2 regions of the Staphylococcus sp. MSU001 genome follow, and region 2 is predicted to be linked to the other one. Evidence: riboswitches for the same ligand, from Rfam matches in the RefSeq annotation. Region 2 holds a riboswitch; the other holds the start of a gene.
What was found. Region 2 has a riboswitch for lysine ahead of ACVBFA_RS03370 (amino acid permease). Riboswitches for the same ligand answer to the same signal wherever they lie in the genome.
Positions count from the first base shown of each region.

Region 1: it holds a riboswitch for lysine, as region 2 does, so the genes downstream of both, ACVBFA_RS00945 (aspartate kinase) here and ACVBFA_RS03370 (amino acid permease) in region 2, are expected to answer to the same signal.

Region 1 is NZ_JBRIKK010000001.1:213,609-218,059, forward strand. Features, by position in the region: gene dapA (4-hydroxy-tetrahydrodipicolinate synthase) at 1-793, opposite strand, end outside; gene ACVBFA_RS00940 (aspartate-semialdehyde dehydrogenase) at 795-1,784, opposite strand; gene ACVBFA_RS00945 (aspartate kinase) at 1,855-3,087, opposite strand; lysine riboswitch at 3,141-3,320, opposite strand; gene ACVBFA_RS00950 (ABC-F family ATP-binding cassette domain-containing protein) at 3,666-4,451, opposite strand, start outside.
Region 2 is NZ_JBRIKK010000005.1:6,364-10,814, reverse strand. Features, by position in the region: gene dnaI (primosomal protein DnaI) at 1-237, shown strand, start outside; gene thrS (threonine--tRNA ligase) at 591-2,528, shown strand; lysine riboswitch at 2,576-2,751, shown strand; gene ACVBFA_RS03370 (amino acid permease) at 2,957-4,451, shown strand, end outside.

The DNA of each region.
Region 1 (4,451 bases), on a different contig from region 2:
AATGACCATAACCCAAATATGCAGTTAGAACTTTAATAGGTATTGGGTTAACGTCAAGTGACAACGCTTCTAACAATTTTTCAATAGGTTTAAAGTAATTAGTAATATCGGTTTCATTTTGTCTATTATCATATAAATATTGAAATTCTTGTGGAATTACATTCGCAATTACAGAGATGACACCATTACCTCCACGTTGATAGAACTTCACAACATTGTCGTCATTCCCACTATATAATGCAAATTCATTTGCATTAATACGTTGTTTTACTTCATCAAAATACTCAAAATCATTTGTCGCATCTTTTAAAGCAACGATATATGGATTATGACTGAGAATTTCAACTGTTTCTGGCTCTATCGTCATGTTTGTTCGTGAGGGCACATTGTAAAGAATTACTGGTAATTTCACTTCATTTGCGATTGTCTCAAAATGTTGAATTAAACCACGCTGATTCGTTTTGTTGTAATAGGGCGTAATTAACATGACTGCATCTGCACCAATTTCTTTCGCACGTATTGAAGCTTGAATTGATTTATACGTATTATTAGTGCCAGTACCCGCAATAACAGGAACGTTATGATTTACGAGTTTAACTACTGTTGCCAATACTTTCTCTTTTTCTTCGTCAGTTAATGTAGGACTTTCTGCTGTAGTGCCATTCACTATAATTGCTTGGATATTGTTATCTAAAAGAAATTGAACATGTCTTTCTAATGCGTCGAAATCAACCTCATTATTGGTAAAAGGAGTCGCTAATGCTACACCAACGCCTTCAAACATGTGTGTCATATTATCTTGCCCCTTTCAAAGTTAAAATTTGTTCTAATACTTGAACTGCATTTAATGCTGCGCCTTTGAGTAAATTATCAGAGGTACACCATACGTGAAATGTATTTTCAAGAGAGTCATCTCGGCGAATACGTCCTACAAATACTTCATCTTTGCCAGTAGAATGAATGGCTAATGGATATTCATTTTTACTTGGATTATCTACAAGAACAACACGTTGATCTTGTGCAAATAATTCTTGTATCTCTTTAACTGTAGTATCTTGATTTAAAGTCACATCGATTTCAATACTGTGACTATCTTGTACTGGTACACGTACACATGTGGCAGTTACTTTTAAGTTTTGGTCGTTAAGAATTTTTTTCGTTTCATCAATCATTTTTTGTTCTTCTTTTGTATACCCATTTTCAAGAAAAACATCTATATGTGGTAATACATTATTGTAAATTGGATAGGGATATGCTTCAGGTTCTTTTCCATTAGCGCCTTCAGTTAAATCTCTTTTACCTTTAACACCAGAACCTGATACAGCTTGATAAGTCGTATAAGCGACACGTTTTAATCCATATGCATCTTGCAAAATTTTAAGAGGTACAACTGATTGAATTGTAGAGCAATTTGGATTGGCAATAATACCACGTGTAAATTGAGGCTCATTCACTTCTGGAACAATTAAATCGACATCTTCAGCCATTCTCCATTGACTTGAATTATCAATAACAATGGCTCCAGCCGCCTCAAATAGTGGGGCAAAGTGCTCACTTGTGCTACCTCCCGCACTCATTAAAACATAATCAAAATGTTCACTTGCTGCTTCATCAGTTAATTCTTGAACAGTATACGATTGTCCTTGAAATTCAACTTTTTTTCCTGCTGAGCGAGCAGAAGAAAATAATACTAATTCATCAAAAGGTATTTGTTTTCGATCTAGTGTCTCTAACATTTTTGTTCCAACTAATCCTGTTGCTCCAGCTACTGCTAATCTTGTCATAATAAATAGTCACTCCATTCTTAATATTAGTAATTTTTAGAAAATTTATAATAAATATATCACATGAATGCTAAATTTCGAAGGCATGATACAATTCTTCTACTGCTTTTTCACCATTTTCTTCGTCTATTACATAAGATATGCTAATTTCCGATGTCGTCGTTTGATAAAATGGAATATCTGAATTGATAAGCGTCATAAAAGCTTTTGATGCTACTCCTGACATATCTCTCATACCTGATCCAATTAAAGATATTTTGACATATGCTTCATTAATTTTATAATCAAGTGCTGAGAAGTGTATTGATAAATTTTCCAGAATTGAAGAAATTTGATGTGCATCACTATCTTTAATTGAAAAAGATAATTGTAAACCTTCTAAATTTACAATTTGAGAAATCATATCAACATTTACAGATTCTTCTTCCAATGCGGTAAACAATTGTGTTAGTAACTGATTATCCGGTAGGGGATAACTTATCGTGACGTGCATCATGTGTGTATCCAATGCAACACCAGTTACTGCTTTTTTTTCTAATAAATCACTTTTAGACATAATCCATGTTCCTTTCATATTTGATAAAGTTCTTCCTAAGTAAAGAGGAATATCATAATTCTTGGCTAATTCAACACTTCTCGTTTCAAGTACACCTGCACCAAGCGCACTCATTTCCATCATTTCCTCATAAGAGACATATTCTAAACGCTTCGCTTCATTTAGTATTCTAGGATCTGTTGCATACACACCATCAACGTCAGTATAAATTTCACAAGGTATCTGATTGCTTGCTGCTAAAGCTACAGCTGTAGTATCAGAACCACCTCGTCCAAGTGTAGTAAGTTCGAAATCATCGTTTATACCTTGAAATCCAGCTACAACTAAAATGTCATGATCTTTAAAAGCCTCATCAAAAATATTGGGATTAATTTCTGCTATTTTACTTTTTAAGTGATGTCCTACAGTCTTAATGCCAGCTTGATAACCTGTCATTGCTTTAGCATTTACACCTATGTCATTAAGTACCATAGAAAGGTAAGAAACCGTTTGTTGTTCACCAGTTGTTAATAGCAATGCGAGTTCTTGATCTTTAGGGGTAGAAGTAAGACTTGATACATTATTCATCAATTGATCAGTTGTCTTACCCATAGCACTAACAACAACGATTAATTCCTCACCATCTTCAATGCGTGTTTTAAGCATTTCAGCGATATTTTTTATTTTTTTAAAATCACTGACGGAAGAACCGCCAAATTTTAAAACGCTTCTATTCAATTTCAGTCCTCCTATAATTAGAGGAGACATACACAGTATAAAAAAGAACAAGTTCGGAATGCCGAACTTGTTCTACATTTATGTACAAGTGATGCACTCCATTATTTAATAATAATGACAAACTTATAGCTCTTAACCATTAAGTCCAACGATTCATAACTGCTATTATGAATCATTTCGGCATCTCACCCTTTTAACTCTATAATTGTTAGCAGACAAATTATCTAAAGTTTACTCATGATTGATGCGCCTCATCAAAATCTTATTCAATTGATATGTTTTCATTATACATAGACAATATATCTATGTAAACCAATATTTTAGATTTTTAAAAATATACTGAAAATTTACGTGTGAATTCACATGATAAGTAATTTTTATAAATTTAATACGCTTATTACAAATTAAACACCTTATCTAGATTTTTAAGTATTAGTATTTAAAAGTATGTATTTTTAATTTTTGATCAATATTAAAAGTTTATAACTGAAACGATAACAATATTAATCTAATACCCATAACAACCGAATAAAGATTAAATGATATAAACAAAGAGTCTGAGACTTTGATAAATGTCCCGGACTCTTGTATAAATGTTAAAACAATTATTAATTATTTTGTAATACGCCAATTTCTTGTAAGTATTCCTCATAAGGTACTTCTTTAGAAAGGGCACCAGCTTGATTCAAGTCAATCACTCGATTTGCGATTGTATTAATAAATTCAAAATCATAAGAAGTGAAGATGATAGAACCTTTAAATGATTTTAATCCATCATTTACAGCAGTGATACTTTCCAAATCTAAATGGTTTGTTGGCTCGTCAAGTAAAAGTACATTAGCACTTGATAGCATCATTTTACTTAACATGCAACGTACTTTTTCTCCACCTGAAAGCACGCTTGCTTTTTTCTTAACTTCCTCACCACTAAATAACATGCGTCCTAAGAAACCACGTAAAAATGTTTCAGTTTGTTCGTCTTCTGGGGCGTATTGACGTAACCATTCAACTAGATTCATATCGACATCATCAAAGAATTCAGAGTTATCTTTAGGGAAGTAACTTAAAGATGTCGTTACGCCCCATTTAAATGTACCTTCATCTGGTTCCATTTCTCCAGCTAAAATTTTTAACAATGTTGTTTTAGCAATTTCGCTATCACCAACTAAAATAGCTTTATCATTAGGATTCATAGTGAATGAAACATTGTCTAGTACCTTTTCGCCGTCAATTGTTTTAGAAAGATTTTCTACTGTAAGTAAATCATTTCCAATTTCACGTTCAGGGGTAAATTTCACGTAAGGGTATCTACGAGATGATGGCTGGATATCGTCTAATTCAATTTTTTCTAATTGTTTCTTACGACTTGTTGCCTGTTTAGATTTAGAAGCATT
Region 2 (4,451 bases):
GCAGAAGAAGTCACACCGTGGGTAAGAGATGAAGTGATTGGTCCTTTATTACATTATAGAATGGTACATGAACTTCCTACATTTTTTAGTTCTAATTTTAATTATAGTGAACTTGAGCATCATCTTTCAATAACTAGAGATGGCACTGAAAAGACTAAAGCAGCTAGAATTATTGAAAGAATTAAAACTTTATCGTCACCTTATTATTTGACTGGCAAAAATTATAGAAACAATTGAATTTTAAAGTATGTGGTGTATAATAGAGATAAATCTTAATCGTTGAAACTATTGAAGATACGATAATTTAATCTCTGTTACACAGAAAGTCATTAACTGATGAGAATATGGCTAACACATTAAATTATTACTACTTCGTTATTATTGATATTTGTAATGAATATCCGGCTCAAGACCGTTATCTTATGTAGAGTATAGTATATGACTGGTCACGCATGTTTTTCATATACTTAACTAGGGTGGTACCACGACAAACTCGTCCCTTGCTAGGGGGCGAGTTTTTTTATGCTCAGTAAAGTCAATTTATTCAATAAGCCAACGATCAGATGTTTTATTAAATAGGAGGATAACATATGAATCAAATTAATATTCAATTTCCAGATGGTAATACAAAAGAATTTGATAAAGGGACTACTACAGAAGACATCGCTCAATCAATTAGTCCAGGATTAAGAAAAAAGGCAGTTGCGGGAAAATTCAATGGTCAACTTGTCGATTTAACACGCCCTTTAGAACAAGATGGAACTATTGAAATTATTACGCCTGGGAGTGAAGAAGCGTTAGAAGTACTTCGTCATTCAACAGCTCATTTAATGGCACAAGCATTAAAACGTTTATACGGTGACGTTAAATTTGGTGTTGGTCCTGTAATAGAAGGCGGATTCTATTATGATTTTGATATGGATGATAAGGTTTCATCAGATGATTTTGATAAAATTGAGAAAACAATGAAACAAATTGTGAACGAAAATCATAAAATTGTAAGAGAAGTAGTTAGTAAAGAAGAAGCAAAAGACTTCTTTAAGGATGATCCTTATAAATTAGAACTTATTGATGCAATTCCTGATGATGAGAGTGTAACACTTTATACACAAGGTGAATTTACTGATCTTTGTCGAGGCGTACATGTACCTTCAACTTCTAAAATTAAAGAGTTCAAACTATTATCTACAGCTGGTGCTTATTGGCGTGGAAATAGTGATAATAAAATGTTACAACGAATTTATGGTACAGCCTTCTTTGACAAAAAAGATTTGAAAGCACATCTAAAAATGTTGGAAGAACGTCGTGAGCGTGATCATCGTAAAATTGGTAAAGATTTAGAATTGTTTACAAATAATCAACTCGTTGGTGCTGGTTTACCGTTATGGTTACCGAATGGTGCTACAATACGTAGGGAAATAGAACGTTATATTGTCGATAAAGAAGTAAGTATGGGATACGATCATGTTTACACACCAGTATTAGCCAATGTTGATTTATATAAAACATCTGGTCACTGGGATCATTATCAAGAAGATATGTTCCCAGCAATGAAGTTAGATGAAGACGAAGCTATGGTCTTAAGACCAATGAACTGTCCACATCATATGATGATTTATAAAAATAAACCCCATTCTTATCGCGAATTGCCTATACGTATTGCTGAATTGGGTACTATGCATCGTTACGAAGCAAGTGGTGCAGTATCAGGTTTACAACGCGTTCGAGGAATGACATTGAATGATTCGCATATTTTTGTTAGACCTGACCAAATTAAGGAAGAATTTAAACGTGTAGTTAATATGATTCAAGATGTATACAAAGATTTTGGTTTTGAAGATTATCGCTTCAGATTGAGTTATAGAGATCCTGAAGATAAACACAAGTATTTTGATGATGATGAAATGTGGGAAAAAGCTGAATCAATGCTTAAAGAAGCATCAGATGAATTAGGTTTAACATACGAAGAAGCCATTGGTGAGGCAGCATTCTATGGGCCTAAGTTAGATGTTCAAGTAAAAACAGCAATGGGAAAAGAAGAAACTTTATCAACAGCACAACTTGATTTTCTTTTACCAGAACGTTTTGACTTAACGTACATTGGTCAAGATGGAGAACAACATCGTCCTGTAGTTATACACCGTGGTGTAGTTTCTACTATGGAACGTTTTGTTGCATTTTTAACTGAAGAAACAAAAGGTGCATTTCCAACTTGGTTGGCGCCAATGCAAGTTGAAATTATTCCTGTAAATGTAGATTTACATTATGATTATGCTAGACTTTTACAAGATGAACTAAAATCGCAAGGTGTTCGCGTTGAAATTGATGATCGTAATGAAAAAATGGGATATAAAATTCGTGAAGCTCAAATGAAAAAAATACCTTATCAGATTGTTGTAGGTGACAAAGAAGTAGAGAATCAAGAAGTAAATGTAAGAAAATATGGTTCTGAAAAACAAGAATCAGTTGAAAAAGATGAATTTATTTGGAATGTTATTGATGAAATCCGTTTAAAAAAGCATAGATAAACTTGAAAATATAAAGGATATCATGTATATTACAAATTAATATAATAAATAGAGTTAGAGGTTGCATTATTAATGACTAACTTATCAGAAGTCGTATGGGACAAGTGTTGAATAAGCGAAAGGTAATAATGCCGAAATGATGTTAATTCCATAAGTTAGCATTGTTGGGACAACTTTCGAATAGAAGTTGTACTGTCACTTTATGTGATGTGCTACCTTATATAGATAAACTTAAGTGGTTGCATATCTTAAAGGTATGTAACCACTTTTCACATTATTGATACAGATATAAAGATAAGTGATATAAAAGTAAAATGATATTAATATCATTTCACTTTTATATCATCTATACCAAATTTATCTACAACAATGATATGCATTGATGTGGTAACAAGTTAGCCTCTACTTATGAAGGAAAGGGAGCTTCTATGAATAAGAATAATAAACAAATTGACGGTGTTCAAAGAGGGTTAAAAGATAGACATATTTCAATGATTGCCATTGGGGGATGTATAGGAACTGGTCTATTCATGACTTCTGGTGGAGCTATACATGACGCAGGTGCATTGGGCGCTTTGATTGCCTATGCAGTTATTGGAGCGATGGTGTTTTTTCTAATGACGTCGTTAGGGGAGATGGCGACATATTTGCCTGTGTCAGGTTCATTTAGTACTTATGCTACACGCTTTGTTGATCCTTCACTAGGATTTGCTTTAGGATGGAATTATTGGTTTAACTGGGTGATTACAGTAGCAGCTGATGTTACTATTGCAGCGCAAGTTATACAATATTGGTCCCCTATGCAAGGTATACCAGCTTGGGTCTGGAGTTGTATCTTCCTTATTATTATTTTCGCGCTTAATTCTTTATCTGTTAGAGTATATGGAGAGAGTGAATATTGGTTCGCACTTATCAAAGTAGTTACAGTCATCATATTTATAGGAATTGGTATCTTAACTATTTTAGGAATTATGGGTGGAGAATTTGTAGGATTTGATACGTTTACAAAAGGAGATGGGCCAATACTAGGTGGGAATTTAGGTGGCAGCTTGCTATCAATTCTCGGTGTATTTCTAGTCGCAGGCTTCTCATTCCAAGGAACTGAACTTATTGGTATTACAGCAGGTGAATCTGAAAATCCAGAAAGGGCAGTTCCAAAAGCGATTAAACAGGTATTTTGGCGTATACTTTTATTTTACATTCTAGCTATTTTCATTATTGGTATGTTGATTCCATATGATAGTAAGGCGTTAATGGGCGGTGGTGATAGTATAGCTACTTCACCTTTTACATTAGTATTTAAGAACGCTGGACTAGCATTTGCTGCTTCATTTATGAATGCTGTTATATTAACAAGTGTATTATCAGCAGGTAACTCTGGAATGTATGCTTCAACAAGAATGTTATATTCAATGAGTAGAGATAAATTAGCTTATAATTCTTTTGGAAAAACAAATAAAAATGGGGTACCATATGTATCTTTAATTGCTACTGGAATACTAGTCATTCTTATTTTTGCTTTGCAACATTTAAGTGGAGATGCATATGAATACATTGTAGCTGCTAGTGGGATGACTGGTTTTATTGCTTGGGTTGGTATAGCAATCAGTCACTTTAGATTTAGACGCGCATTTGATAAACAAAATTATGATAAATCAAAATTAAAATATAAAGCGAAGTTATTCCCATTTGGTCCGATTTTTGCAGGTGTTTTATGTGTAATAGTTATCATTGGACAAGATGTAGATTTTATTAAAACAGGTAACTTTGATATGAATAGATTTTTTATAACTTACATGGGAATTCCTGTATTCTTAATTTTCTTCTTTTACCATAAATTTAGATATAAAACTAAAAAGATTCCTCTAAACAAAGTTGACTTAAGGCAAGATGTTTCGATGGAAGAAATAAGACACCATAAAA